DNA from 2 places in the Peribacillus sp. R9-11 genome. Region 1 is predicted to be linked to the other one. Evidence: riboswitches for the same ligand, from Rfam matches in the RefSeq annotation. Region 1 holds a riboswitch; the other holds the start of a gene.
What was found. A riboswitch is a leader RNA that binds a small molecule or an ion and turns the genes downstream of it on or off. The one in region 1 is predicted to bind cobalamin.
Positions count from the first base shown of each region.

Region 2: another riboswitch for cobalamin. It lies ahead of RE409_RS05645 (ribonucleoside-diphosphate reductase subunit alpha); the one in region 1 lies ahead of RE409_RS06185 (hypothetical protein).

Region 1 covers NZ_CP133763.1:1,290,333-1,297,958, reverse strand. The annotation lists gene RE409_RS06220 (DUF445 domain-containing protein) at 1-93, opposite strand, end outside; gene RE409_RS06215 (YheC/YheD family endospore coat-associated protein) at 231-1,592, shown strand; gene RE409_RS06210 (YheC/YheD family endospore coat-associated protein) at 1,609-2,679, shown strand; gene RE409_RS06205 (YheC/YheD family endospore coat-associated protein) at 2,683-4,050, shown strand; gene RE409_RS06200 (YheC/YheD family endospore coat-associated protein) at 4,047-5,243, shown strand; gene RE409_RS06195 (YheE family protein) at 5,305-5,508, shown strand; gene RE409_RS06190 (hypothetical protein) at 5,606-5,794, shown strand; gene RE409_RS06185 (hypothetical protein) at 5,829-6,062, opposite strand; cobalamin riboswitch at 6,332-6,532, opposite strand; gene RE409_RS06180 (MBL fold metallo-hydrolase) at 6,635-7,462, opposite strand.
Region 2 covers NZ_CP133763.1:1,169,147-1,176,772, forward strand. The annotation lists gene modB (molybdate ABC transporter permease subunit) at 1-572, shown strand, start outside; gene RE409_RS05615 (GNAT family N-acetyltransferase) at 534-1,019, opposite strand; gene RE409_RS05620 (hypothetical protein) at 1,134-1,628, shown strand; gene RE409_RS05625 (cold-shock protein) at 1,827-2,024, shown strand; gene RE409_RS05630 (hypothetical protein) at 2,093-2,260, opposite strand; gene RE409_RS05635 (flavodoxin domain-containing protein) at 2,401-2,820, opposite strand; gene RE409_RS05640 (ribonucleotide-diphosphate reductase subunit beta) at 2,810-3,862, opposite strand; gene RE409_RS05645 (ribonucleoside-diphosphate reductase subunit alpha) at 3,902-6,199, opposite strand; cobalamin riboswitch at 6,336-6,517, opposite strand; gene RE409_RS05650 (manganese-dependent inorganic pyrophosphatase) at 6,812-7,626, shown strand, end outside.

The DNA.
Region 1 (7,626 bases):
AAACAGCATCCGGATAGCCAATAAATTAGTGAACCCTCCAATTACAGCACCAACAACAACCATAAACAGTATTTTTACCCAAAACTCATCCATGAGGATTTCTCCTTTTGTTGCTTGAAATAAAGGCTTAATGACACGTTCTAATTGGAAAAACATAGAATGTGTTATCCACTTTTGCCCATCATTTAATTATAAAAGGATATCAAACTTAGTGCAAACGGGGAATTATAATGAATCTTAAATTTCAAAAAATTTTCATTACGGTAAATCCTGCAATCACTAGAAAGAAGGCACTACTGTTCATCGAAGAAAAATTATTCGAGGCGTGGGATCTTCAATATGGGGAACCCCTTACGCTTATGGCGGGATGCCGTTCCGTTCCTGTACTCGTCCAACCATTCCCTTCATCCCAGCCAACAATAAAACTTTCATTTGACACAAACCAAATTTTATCCCTGCCTGCTTTTTCAGACCCAATTTCCGTGACCTTCCATGCGGAGGATAGATCAATAAATATAGGGCCCTTCTTTGCTGCACTCATCAACCAACTTCCCTTGAAAGATGGGACATTTGGGGAGATGGAAAAATTTTATCAGGAGATGAAATCCTACTGTCATCAACAAGGCTTTTCCTTCTTTTTAGTAGGAATACAGTCTCTAAAAGAAGGCGTAGTGGAAGGATATTGGCCAGGACAAAATGGGTGGCAAACCCTTACTCTACCTATCCCTAATGTGTTTTATAATCGGATTCATTCGCGCAGAATGGAAGAATCGCCAACCTTCGATCTGTTTACAAATGAACTAAAATCATATTCAATCCCGATGTTTAATGGAGGGTTTCTTTCTAAGTTCGATGTACATGAGCTTCTTCTCTTAGAATATGAACTGCTTTCAAATCTGCCTGATACCATACTTTTTAACGAGAAGGAAGCCTTCTTTACATTTTTAGAGAACCATTCTGTTATCTATTTAAAGCCTACTTCCGGCAGTCAAGGAAGGAATATTTGCAGGTTAACACAAGTAGATGGAAAATGGAAAATCGAGCAAACCGGACATATACAAAATGTGCATATTGCGGATACGAATGAAAAGTTGTATAACGCCTTGAAAAAATTCTGCAGAAAACAAACATACATCCTTCAAAAGGGGATTTCCTTGTTTGAAATCGATCAGAGAAAAGTTGATTTCCGAATCCTTCTTCATCAAAACGAGCAGTTTCAATGGAAAGTTACCTCCATGGTTGCCCGGATAGGAGATCCAGGTAATATCGTTTCCAATCTTGCACAGGGCGGTATGATGAAAAACGGCTCAGACTTTTTAAAGGAAGTATTTGATCCTCAGGAAGCCGGACGTTTGCACCAAAAGCTTATAAGACTCGCTAAAAAAACTGCCCATACTTTGGCAGAAAATCATGATGATTTATTCGGGGAGCTCGGAATCGATTTAGCACTTGATGTTGACACACACCCTTGGATTATTGAAGTGAACTCGAAACCTTCAAAAAAATTTCAGGGCAACTATGAAACCTTTCGTCCATCAGTAAAGTCCATTGTTGAATTTATGCTTACTCTTGACCGAGAAAACCATCCATAAAAGGAGTTGCTGGCACGTGTTAATAGGATTAATGGCAACGTCAGATACACATGAAAATCATTATTTTACTGAAATAGCAAAAGCAGCTAAATCATTTAATATGAATGTATGTAAATTCACACCCGAGAATATTGATATCGATGTGAAGAAAGTTCGAGGAGAACGTTTTGATGCCGAAAAGGAAACATGGCGCTCTGAATCATTTGATCTCCCTGATTTTGTATATGACCGCTGTTTCCATGGCTTATCTCGTGTTTCGACGGAAATGCGCGATAAAATCAATTGGTTAAAAGTTAACTCAAGTTTCCTTGGCCTTGGCCTTCCAGGAAAGTGGGAAGTTTATCAAATTTTAAAAAAACATCCCCTGCTAGAGGCATTTTTTCCAGAAACCGTTCAAGTTACCACACCTGAAGAAATCAGCGGGCATTTGGAACGTCTGGATAAAATTATTATCAAACCAGAGTTTGGAGCAGGTGGTACGGGAATCTATCTTCTCACAAAAACCGAAGGCGGCACATTGGTGTCCATGACAAAAAAGGGCACCAAATACGACCGTAAATTTGACTCTAAATCTCAACTGAACAAATGGCTGCAGCATTTATTAAATCGATATAGTTACCTTTGTCAGCCTTATTTAGAACTTTGCAACCAGAAAAAGGAACCGTTCGATTTACGAATTTTACTTCAAAAAAACGAAAAAAATCAGTGGATGGAACGCGGCAGAGGCATTCGCCTTGGACAACAAGATGGAATCACCTCCAATTTAGCCACTGGTGGGGAAGCTATTTCGCTCGAGGCTTTCATCAAAAAAAATCCTGAATCTATTCCAATTGCTGCCGAACAAAAAATCCAGCATATCCTCCGTACCTTACCTGTCGAAACCGAAGCCGTTTTTGAAAGGCTATTTGAGCTAGGAATCGACCTAGGCATTGATAAAAAAGGGCAAATATGGATAATGGATATTAACTCAAAACCAGGTAGGAAAATCATCCAAACACTTCAACCTGAATCGATGAAGGATATCCATCGCGCACCGTTCCAATATAGCCAATTTTTAGCCGATCATCTTCAGAAAGCAGGTGAATAGAGAGTGAGAAAGACTTATCCTGCCGAGATTGCCGATACTCCCGGCAACGTTCTCTTCTATCCATCAGAGCTTGGAGATTTGGCAGAGATTGAATTAATATATTTTGGCCAGCATTCATGTCCTGCCATTGTTAAACAAAATCCTGCAATCAAGCAAACAATCGTCCTGTCAGAAAGTCTCGCGGAATCTTTAATATTTACTCAGGTCGATATGCCTCTTCATCTATTTATATACGGTAAGAGCATTCATATTGGGCCAGTCGTCGGGATATTTTCATCAGGTTTTACCGGCATTTCAAACAAACCGCTCGGGGAACGTTCAGATTTTTTTTCAAAACTCCTTTCTCTGAGCCAAACAACAGGCTGTATCCCTTTTGTTTTCGGTGAAAATGTAATCAATTGGGAAAAAGAAACAATCAAGGGCTATGTCTATGAGAACGATGACTGGAATATTAACGAATTTCCTTTTCCAAATGTCATCTATGACCGGCTCCCTAACCGTTTGACGGAAAACCGGGATGGCCCTAAGGAAGTGAAACAGAAATTCCAAAAAGAGTATACAATTCCTTGGTACAATCCAGGTTTTTTTAATAAATGGGATATAAATGAACGGTTATGTGCGGATGAGCGGGCACTTCCTTTTTTACCGGAAACGTATCCTTTTCAATCTCTGTCCGTCGTAGAAACCCTGCTTTCTCATTACCGCCAAGTTTATATAAAGCCTATTCATGGCAGCCTTGGGCTTGGAATTCACCAAATTCTTTATGATAAACATGAAAATGTCTACTATTGTCGTTATAAAAATGATGCTCAGGAAAATAAATTGCAAAAGTTTTCTACTTTAGAATCCATTGTTAAACACATCTTTCATAATCGACCGCTTGAAAATCTCATTGTGCAGCAGGGCATACCATTAATTCGTTCTTCTAAACGACCTGTAGATTTCCGAGTGCATACGAACAAGGACAGCAAGGGAATTTGGCAGGTAACTGCAATCGCCGCAAAAATAGCCGGCGCTGGAAGCGTTACTACCCACATTAAAAGCGGAGGTGTCATCAAAACGATTGCCGAGCTATATGGTGATGATGATGAGGCGAAAGAAGTCGAACGAAAGCTTTCGGAAGCCGCCCTAATATTAAGTGAAAGTATTGAAGAGCACTTAGATGGCATCATTGCAGAAATCGGTTTTGATTTTGGATTAGATAAAAAAGGGCAAGTTTGGATGTTTGAAGCTAATTCTAAACCAGGACGTTCAATCTTTTCCCATCCAAAACTCAAAGAGTTCGAGCTGCTAACAAGAAAGCTCAGCCTTGATTATGCTATTTATCTTACGGAACAAACCATTACAAATGCTGTCGGTGTGCAGAGATGAATATTTTTTACGATATTCCAACTGAAAGCTGGTACCACGACCAAGAAAACATGCAACTATTCGCCGGCGCGGAAAAAGAGGAAATACACTATAAACAGAATCAAAATAATCAAACACTTATTCCTATTTCTATTTTTCCAGGTAGCCGGATGCTCGTCGTCGGAATTTTAACTTCTTCAAATCCCAAAAAGGAATCAGGAATAGGGGGAAACTTGACCCTTTTTCAGGATTTATCACTATATTTGCTGGAACATGGGATTTTAGTGTTTGTATTTACGGTTGAGACCTTTCATTCTATCCCTGTAAAAGGCTTCCTTTTTTCCTCCATTTCAAACAAATGGATCGAGGTTAAGATGCCGCTTCCCGATATAGTTTATAACCGAATTCCCTCAAGGGGCTTCGAGGCATCAGAGGATTTTCAACGGCTTATCAACTACTTTCAAGATCATGGTATGAACCTTTTCAATCCTTGTTTTTTAGATAAATATATGATGTATGAAGCATTGATGGAAGATGGCTCCCTCACCAACCATCTTCCATCAACAATTATCCTAGGTGATTGCGATGGACTGAGGGCTTTTTTAAAATCCCACAGACATATTTACTTAAAACCATCTAAAGGAAGCCAAGGGAAAGGTATTTACACACTAATAGAGAATCCTGATGAAACTCTTCAGTTTAATAGCCTAAAACATAGTGAATCCTTCCCAAATTTCTCCTCTTTTTGGGAGCATAAAAAAATGCTACTGATGAGAAGAGCCTATCTCGCCCAACGCGCGGTTATACCAAAGAAACTGAATGGACATCGTTATGATTACCGAGTTCTCGTTCATTATGAAAATGGGTTCTATAAAATTACTGGTAAGGCTGTACGGATGTCACAAACTCAGGAAATCACAACTCATACTCCAAGAGGCGGGAAACTTTTCCCTTACAAAAACTTGCAATCGAGGAATTTAAACCGGAAGTTGGCGTACATTGCTCAAAAGTGCGGTCTGATTCTTTCGAAGAAATTCGGCTTTCTCGGGGAATTCTCTATTGATATTGGCGAAGATTCAACAGGATCACTCTTCATTTACGAAGTAAACTCTAAACCCATGCAATTTGATGAAGAAGAAATTGAAGCAAGCCGACTCTTGCATTTGAAAAACCTGTTTATTGAATTAACTTTATTAAATCAAACGAGAAAATAACCTCCATCTGCCGTTTTCCATTATAATGAAATGAGAGACAGCTTATATGGAGGTTATACATATGATTACTCATTTTCAATGGGCACCATTACATAAAAATTTACCAGGTTGGAAAATTTCCTTTTACTTTAACAAGCAGGCCGTCCAAGCCTTATACCATAAAGACGGGTCCATAGAATGGACTGCCAATCCCCCTTCAGAAACAGACGAAGCTAAGCTCAAAAGCATCATACATGACTTAATGGTCTATCATGTATATGAATAACTTAGTGCTAAACTCCTCATTTCATTCATGAGGACTTACTCAGAATAAAAAGCCCTCTTTTGCCTACACTATAAAAAAAGGTTAGGAGGGATTTCTTTTGGATAAAGAAGAATTCACATTTTTGAAGGATACCGAATATGAAGGCAAGAACTCTGCTTTCTTAGACATCGACCGTTACATCAATGAAGGGCTGGCCGGCGGGAATGTTTATGCAGCTGCTGACCTTCAGAACATTGAAGAAGCCCATGATTTTTATGATGAAACCGAGCCAAACAAGAATAAATAATTAGTGTCCGGAGCCTCCTTTAGGTGGCTCCTTTTTATAAAACTGTCAACTCCTCCTTTTGACCGAACATTTCCTTATTAATTATTCCATAAGCCTTTTCAAGAAAAAGTAAATACTCTACTTTTTCTTTTGAATTTTTTGCCTTCACATTAATTTCCTTGTTCAACCTTGTATGATTTTCGCTTAAAGAAATCATTTCTTCCCCAGAAAAATTATACATAATCTTAGCTTTTAAAAAATCCGTAAAGTATCTAACTGTTCCAAACATGCATTATCCCCCCTTAAATTTTGTTCATAAAGAAAACTTTTCTCCTGTTCCATAGAGAGACGAGAGTTTCCTTATGATTTTGTTAAAAAATCGACTATTATAATTGATTACATCTAAAAAAATAAAAAAAACAACTTCCCGATTAGAAGTTGTTAGAGTGCAAAAGAAAACATAACAAAAAACAAACATGAATTTTCCATTTTTCAAAAAATGAAAAACATGCTCTTGTCAATTCTCGCACTTAACACCTCCTATCCTCGTAGGTTTATGATGCTGTGCTAAAAATAGGCAGGTATCCTGGCTCATGATCATCGCTTTTCGAACCTTCCCATCCCCTTTTGCAGGAGACAGTGGCATTACTCGAATCGCTCTCATATACAGTTGCGGGACAGCGCCGGATTCTAACCGGACTTCCCTTTTAAGCAGATAATCTTCAATATATTATCTGCACCTTTTTCTAGACGTATTTAATTTTCAGTTTAAATTATAAAATTATCCCTTAAACTACAATGCGTGCTTCTGTGTTCAAAAGGAAATTGATTAACAGCTCTTCCATTACACAAAATCACTAATTAGTATTTCGCTCCATTATCCTTATTAATCAATATCTTTTCTTTTAATATCGATGTGATAATATGCTCCGAATCCCATTCGTGGCCAGATATCTCGATAAGCGGATATTGATTCGGCAAAACAATTTGCTGGATTTCATGTACTGCCAAGCCTTGATTATGTAATCGTAAAATTTCACCACGCAGGTTTTCCAAATAGTCGAGCTTTCTTTGAAACATTTCCTTCCCATTAGGGACATGACCGGCATGACAACAAAAAACCTCTCCAAAATCATATTGAAGTAATCTATTTATAGAATCGATGATAACAGGGACAGATTCTTCCCGTAAAACAAGCTTCGTTTTCGGTGTAACGAATAGGTCACCTGAAAACAGCATGCCATTACTGTGATTCAAATACACCATATGGTCCATAGCATGACCTGGGGTAAAGATTGGCTCCCACGTTTGGGTACGGGAATGAACAGCCCTCCCCAGCGGCTCAGCTTTGAAGCCATCTCTCCTTCCCCAAAAAGTTTTGCGATAATCAGGATATTCAGCATCCTTCGCACATACATCAATCGACACCGGATGAATATAAATTGGAACTTTTCTATGTTCCTGTATCCAGGAAGCACCGCCAGTATGGTCCTCATGATAATGCGTTAGCGCCACTAAATCGAAGTTGGCTGATTCATAGAAAGGGATAAGTTCTTCCAATAAAATTTGGGCTCCCGTATCAATCAATAGGCCGTCTGTTAAAAAAACATATACACTCATCCCCGACTTTATTCCTTCAGGGGTCCCTTGTACACAAACCACATCATTTATCGTCTTAATCTCTAGCATGGCTTCCCTCCTCATCAATTGTATAAAAATACCCCTTGTTCATTACAATAAATGTAATATCCCTCCATACTTTTGACAAGCAAATAGTATTTTCCTAGCAAAGACCCGTAGTATATTTTCCGGTAGAATCAAGGCACTTTTTGAAACCATTGTCATTGATTTAA
Region 2 (7,626 bases), 120 kb from region 1:
TTTTCCTTGCACGAATAATGGCTAAAAAGCAATTCAGAGGAAAAATCCTATTGGAAACCGCATTTTTATTACCACTTGTTTTGCCTCCTTCTGTCGTCGGCTTTTTATTGATTGTGATTTTTGGGAAAAACGGAAAGCTGGGTGAATTCATTGAAAGGGTTTTTAATCAGCCCTTAATGTTCACATGGTGGGCAGCGGTTATTGCATCTACCGTTGTCGCTTTTCCACTTATGTACCAATCCGCTAAAACAGGTTTTGAAGGTATAGATGAAGAAATCGAGAATGCAGCAAGAGTTGATGGGGCAGGCGAGTGGAAGTTGTTTCTGCTAGTATCCCTTCCATTGGCGGTTAAATCAATCGTCACAGGTGCCATATTGAGTTCTGCACGGGCTTTGGGTGAATTCGGGGCGACGCTTATGTTTGCCGGAAATATTCCCGGACAGACACAGACAATTCCTACCGCTATTTATATCGCCATGGACTCCGGAAATATGACATTAGCCTGGCTATGGGTCGGTGTAATCATTGCTATTTCATTCATCATGCTCTTTGTCGTGACGTTCATTAAATGAATGATTTTTTTCATATAGGCTAATAAAAAAATGAGGTGCGGCTTCTACATCTTTTGTATGCGTGAAGCCGTTTTTTTCGTACAGTTTTCTTGCAGGCAGGTTCATTTTACCGGTAGAAACGGATAGTTTTTCCCATTTACAAGTAAATTGAAGATGATTCAGCAGTGTTTCTGCTATTCCTTGTCGAAAATAATCTGGATGGACGACAATTCGGCAAATCTCCATATGCATAATTTCTTTTGTATAGGATATTGCTCCAGCTAATGTATCGGCCTTGAAAAAGCCGATAAACGTTTCATTACAATTTAAAAATTGGTCATAAGTTTCTAATAATGGGGGAATATCGGTAAATTCAATAATATCTGCTTCTATCTGATAGGCTTTTTTCTGAAGCATAAAAAGCTGTTGTCCATAATTAGAGTCTAGAACTTGAATTTTTTTTATCAAATAATCACATCCTTTAGTTACATTATAATAGATGATGACGAGGAAGATTATTGTTTCTAATCAGTCTATGTTATAATCGACAAACAATATGAACTAATGAAATGAGGAAGAAATTTGTTAACATTTGAAGAAAAATTGAGCATTATTGAAACTTTTCCTGAATTACAGAGGAAAGATGTTTCACTGGGCCGTGTGAATTTCCACTATCTAGAAAGTGTCCAAGAGAAAAAGATCGTCGTTCAGCACCTGCATCCAAATGGAAATGGATTCGTATACGCAGGGCATATGAGAAAGAAAGAAACTGACCGTAAAGGATTTATCAATATACGTGACTATACTGAAGAGGAATTAAAAGATTTGATTCAAAAAAGCATAGCTTATCTATCCGAACCTCCGATTGAAATCGAAGAAGAAGAAGTAAACGAGTTCGCTAGGTTGGAAGGAACATGGATTGGACTTGAAAAGCAGGAGCTTTCGCTTGTAAGAGAAGATCAACTCTGGAACGTATACTCTGGATCGAATTTGGAGGAGTGTTTCGAGAGCCCGATTGAGGCAGAGCGCTATTTACTGGACGAAGGTTTCCGCCAAAGCAAGAAGAGAAAAATGTAGAATTTTAGGATAATTTGTCGTTGGAATTACAGCGATAATCTTGTTTTTTTTTGATTTTACATGATATAATATAAGTAATTATTTTTGTTCGGAATAAGTTTGATAGATGGATTTACCGTTATAGGATTCCTCTTGAAACATTATCCAGAACCAAAAATAGTAATAAAATGGATTTTTCCAAACACAGGAGGAACTATCATGGTACAAGGTAAAGTAAAATGGTTTAACGCAGAAAAAGGTTTCGGTTTCATCGAAGTTGAAGGCCAAGACGATGTATTCGTACATTTCTCAGCTATCCAAGGCGAAGGCTTCAAAACTCTTGAAGAAGGCCAAGAAGTTTCTTTCGAAATCGAGCAAGGCGCTCGTGGACCACAAGCAGCTAACGTTCAAAAATAATTGAACGCTTATAAAAAAAGACTCCGATTCTGGAGTCTTTTTATTTTTCCTCTGAAAAGAAAAAATTTTTAATCCCCTTTTCTGTTGGCTATTTCCTTAAGTAATTTATCCAATTTTTCTTCGATCCGTTTAGAACGATTAAAATGCTGGGACAGGTTAATTACTAAAAATATTAAGATTACTGCAAACAATAGCATAAAAAGTATGGGGAGTAACTGAGCGATAGTATCAGCCATAGGGTTTCTCCTTTTTTCTTCATTATATACCATTATTATCCTTAGTATGATGCAGGGATTAAATGATTTTCATAATCAGGATTCTGTTTTTTACTAATTAACGAATGAAAGGGATATGCATAATCGCATATCCCTTTCATTCAGTTCCTAAATAAAGAGGTGAACTTTTGAAGTCTTGGCAAGTCTGATTCTTGATACATTTGTTCGATTTTTAAAGTCACCAATAACTGGCTCTTTGCAAATAGCATGTCCCGAAAATGATCGACCGCTCCGCAAAAATGATTGTAATTGGTTTCTCCTGTCCCGAAGACGCCTGTCTTTAGATGAGAAATCGGTAATTGCTCTAGTTCCGCATAAAAGGCAGCTGTTTTGGCAGGAAGCTCTCCATTACCCCATGTATAGGTACCGATGATCAATGCATCATATTCTGGCAATATACCGGTATCAAATTCGCTAGTTCGAAAAAGTTCTGCTTCTGGCAAAAGGGAAGCAAGGGCTTCAGCTAGTGCTTTTGTATTGCCGCCCGCCGAATGATAGACAATTGCAATTTTATAGCTCATCGAACCCATTGCTAGCATTTACTTGACTGTATGTTCTTGATTTTTGTTCAAAGAAATCAGTTTTGGTGAGGCCAATAGATTCGTCGTCGAATGTTTTAATCCATGGCATCGGGTTCTCACTATACTCTTGATACAAGTTTTCAAGTCCTAGCATACGCAGTCGTTTGTTGGCGATGTACTCGATGTACTCGTTGAATTCTTCCAAGTCGAGATCTGCTTTGGTTTGTATATCCTCAAGCATATACTCAGACCATTCTTTTTCAAGTTCAACTGCTCTTTCAATCGTTGTATAGATGAACTTCGTGTTTTCTTCATTATTTAACTCCGGGTATTCATACATCAAGATTTGTACGAGCATTCCGATGAAATCGAAGTGAACCATTTCATCGCGATGTATATAGGAAATCATTGTAGCCGAACCAGTCATTAGGTTTTGACGCCCTAAGTTGTAATAGAAGGCGAATGCCAGGTAGAAATAAATACCTTCGAGGTTCGTGGAATGGATGAGTGCTTCAAATAAGTGTTGAGGACTAGGATCGTCCACAAACGTTTGATAGGCATCCACAATCGGTTGATTTCGCTTTATCACTTCCGGGTGTTCTTTAATGCGGTCGAAAAGTTGTTTTTGCTTGCCTACCGGAATCAAGGAAGCAAGGATATAGGAATAAGATTCATTATGAATAGATTCCTGCTGGGCCATGTTGGCCAGGATCGCTTTTGCTGCCGGGTCTTTGATGTAACGAAGGATTTCCACTAAAGTCGGCGTTTGAAGGCTGTCCATTCCTGCAATCATTGTAAGGATATCAAGGAAAGCATCCTGGATATCTTCATCTAATTCGCCCCACTGCTTTTTATCCTGAATCATGTTCACGCTCGAAGGCTTCCAAAAGTTATTTATGAGTTGTGTATACGTATCATAGAATTTTTCATACTGAATATCGTTCCAAAGGAGAAAGCCTGAAGCTTCCCCTTTGAATACGCCCGTTGCTTTAGTTGGATGCGTAGGTTCGAGCATCCGGATTTTTTTGATATGATTGGTCATTCGTAAAACTCCTTTAAAAATAGATTACTGATTTGATCGTTAACTTGAGCAACTTTCGCAGGCATTATCATATTCAGATGAAGTGGAACGAACATAATATGTTGATTTCAATCCGCTTTCCCATGCTGTTAAATGGATATCCAATAGAACTTTAGCCTTGATTGTGTTGTGGACATACAGGTTAAAGCTGATAGCTTGGTCAATATGACGCTGACGGGCTGCATTTTGTCTGATGCTTTCCAGTTGGTCCAAGTTAAATCGTGTTTTTTTATAATACTCATACGTATTAGGCGTCAATCCGGGTGCTGTCACTTTGAATTTGAAGTTTTTCTTTTCTTCATAAAATTCAATTTCATATAAGGGATCGATTCCATCAGTGGAGTTACCGATTTTAGCCGTTGATGAATTAGGTGCAATGGCCATTAAATATCCATTACGGGTACCGTGTAGCTGCACATTTTCTTTTAAATCTATCCATTTTTCATCGGTATAGTCACGAAGTTCGAAATATTGGCCTGTATGCCAATCAGATCCTTCAAAATATGGGTACGTTCCTTTTTCCTTAGCCAATTCATTAGACGCTTTGATTGTTAAGTAAGCAATTTTTTCGTATAAAGTATCAGCATATTGAACGGCCTCATCTGATTCCCAATATATATTCTGGGTGGCAAGTAAATGATGCCATCCAAATGTTCCTAAGCCAATTGCCCGGTAACGCTTGTTTGAGATGGATGCTTGCTTGACCGGAAGACTGTTCACATCAATGACGTTATCGAGCATGCGGATCTGAATCGGAATCAATCTTTCTAATACATCGCTACTTACCGCGCGAGGCAGGTTAATGGAAGAAAGGTTACATACAACGAAATCGCCGCTTTTACGAACTACAACTACATCGCCATCTTCAGTTTCGTATTCATCCGTGATCGTTGAAGGGCTTAAGTTTTGAGCAATCTCTGTGCAAAGGTTGGAACAATAAATCATTCCTTTATGTTTATTAGGATTCTTACGGTTCACTTCATCACGGTAGAACATATACGGTACGCCTTCTTCTAGCTGAGAAATCATAATGCTCTTCATAATGTCCATCGCGTTGATTTTTTCAAAGCTATAGCTAGGAAGTGTGCCATTTTCCGCAGCCTCCACAGCGTGAGCGTAATGATTTCTGAAGCTTCCTTCGCCTTTTTTCTCGTCATAAAAATCTTCGAGTGAGAATCCAAGGGTTTGCTTTACGGTATGTGGGTCGAAAAGATACCATTCTTTCCGATCGCGTACGGCTTCCATGAACAGATCAGGAATACATACACCTGTAAAAATATCATGAGCTTTCAACCGGTCATCACCGTTTTGTGTCTTTAAGTCAAGGAAACTCATGATATCTTTATGCCAGGCATCCAAATAAATCGCGATTGCCCCTTTACGCTGGCCCAATTGATCGACGCTGACAGCAGTCTGGTTAAACAAACGGATCCAAGGGGTCGTGCCTGAACTGTTTCCAGAAAAACCACGGATATCAGAACCAAGTGAGCGGATTTTACCGACATAAAGTCCTACACCACCGCCGAATTTAGATACTTTAGCGGCATCGTAGTTGGATAGATAAATGCCATCAATAGAATCTTCAATCGCGTCAATAAAGCATGAACTTAACTGACCGTGAGTTTTTCCTGCGTTTGATAGGGTAGGTGTCGCGACGGTCATATACAGATTGGACATCGCCCAGTATGCCTCTTTGACAAGTTGCAGGCGGTGTTCTGTTTTTTCCATTCTCATAATTTCCATAGCGATGATCATGAAGCGCTCCTGAGGCAGTTCGTAGACCTTGTCTTTTTTCGGACGGGCTAGGTAGCGGTCGTTTAATAAGTAGATACCGATATAAGAAAATAGTTTATCTTTTTCCGGATCGATCACTAAGCCTAATTCTTCAATTTCTTCTTTGGAGTAAGAGTCGAGTAGTTCGGGTTTATAAATCGGGTAGCGTTCCCCCTCTTGCTGTTGAGAGAGTCCTGCGATTAATTCATAGAACGGTCCGTAGCTCACGCCCTCATAACCGCGATTCGCTTGTGCATCCCTGTACATCGTATTCAAAAGTTCTGCCGCAGCAACAAACGTCCAATCTGGAGCATCTATGTCTACACTTTCGAGAGCAAGCTGGATCAGTTTTTTTGAAGTTTGTTCTTCTGTTGAGTCACTTTTACGATCTAGCCATTTTGTAAAACGCTTTTTGAACTTTTCCATATCTAGCCGGCCTTCGAATTCCTTGGATAACATCTCAAGCTGGATAGAACTTGTTTCTGTGTCATTTTTCACTATAGTAGAGTTATATGTTTGAGTCATGAATAATCCTCCTTGTAAACTTCCATTAAATAAAAAAATCCGCCCAATAAATTGAGCGGATCAAACGATAGAATAAAAGAGCCATGAAAAAATAGCCGTTATACTATCGTTTCATCATCTCAATCCCCGAAGAATAAGAAACGTGAAAAATCCAGGCAGGTCTCCTGACTCATGATCATCCTACTTTGAGTTCTTCCCGTATAAAGAGATATACAGTGGTTTTCTCATTTCGTCACATTTACAGTTGCGGGGACAGTTCCGGGTTTACACCGGATTCCCTTTTCAGCCATCACTGGCACCTTGGATTACAAATAATTCTATATATAGTTATGTGTGTTGTTTTTAATATCAATATCTAGTATTTCTGCTTATATTATCGTAATCCATATGAGACGATAATTCAACTAATATATTTGATAAAAACCAATCCTTATCTATTGACAAAGTGAGGGGAGAGGGAAAAAGAGTGAAAGAATTAATAGGGAAATGGGAAATTCAAACGCTGAATGTAAGAGATTTTATGTTAAAATAAAGTGTATAGTAAAGGTGGCTCTCCCTTATTGTAAAGATGGGGGTTCCCGGAAAAATATTTATTAAAAAGGAGAAATAATCTTGGAAAAAGTATTAGTTTTTGGACATAAAAACCCAGATACAGACACAATTTGTTCAGCTATCGCTTATGCGGATCTGAAAAAACAACTAGGTATCAATGCTGAACCTGTTCGTCTTGGTGAAGTGAATGGTGAAACTCAATATGCATTAGACCAATTCAAATTCGAAGCTCCTCGTCTTGTAGAAAAAGTGGCAGGGGAAGCGGATGGTGTGATTTTAGTTGATCACAACGAACGCCAGCAAAGTGCAGAAGACATTGACCAAGTCCGTGTTTTAGAAGTTATCGACCACCACCGTATCGCTAACTTTGAAACAAGTGATCCTTTATATTACCGCGCAGAACCAGTTGGCTGCACGGCAACTATTTTAAATAAAATCTATAAAGAAAACGGTATTGAAGTGCCTAAAGCAATCGCAGGTCTAATGCTATCTGCCATCATTTCCGATTCTTTATTGTTCAAATCTCCAACCTGCACAGAGCAAGATGTTGCAGCAGCAATGGAATTAGCGGAGATTGCCGGAGTAAATGCTGAAACATATGGCTTAGAAATGTTAAAAGCAGGCGCTGACCTGAGCGACAAAACAATTGCCCAGCTAATTACTCTTGATGCAAAAGAATTCTCTATGGGAACTGCGAAAGTGGAGATTGCTCAAGTCAATGCTGTGGATCCGAACGAAGTTCTTGCCAAACAAGCTGAATTAGAAGCAGCTATTGAAGCTGTTATTGCTACGAAAGAATTAGATTTATTCTTATTCGTTGTAACGGATATTTTAACAAATGATTCTGTTGCCTTGGCTCTTGGGAAATCAACGGA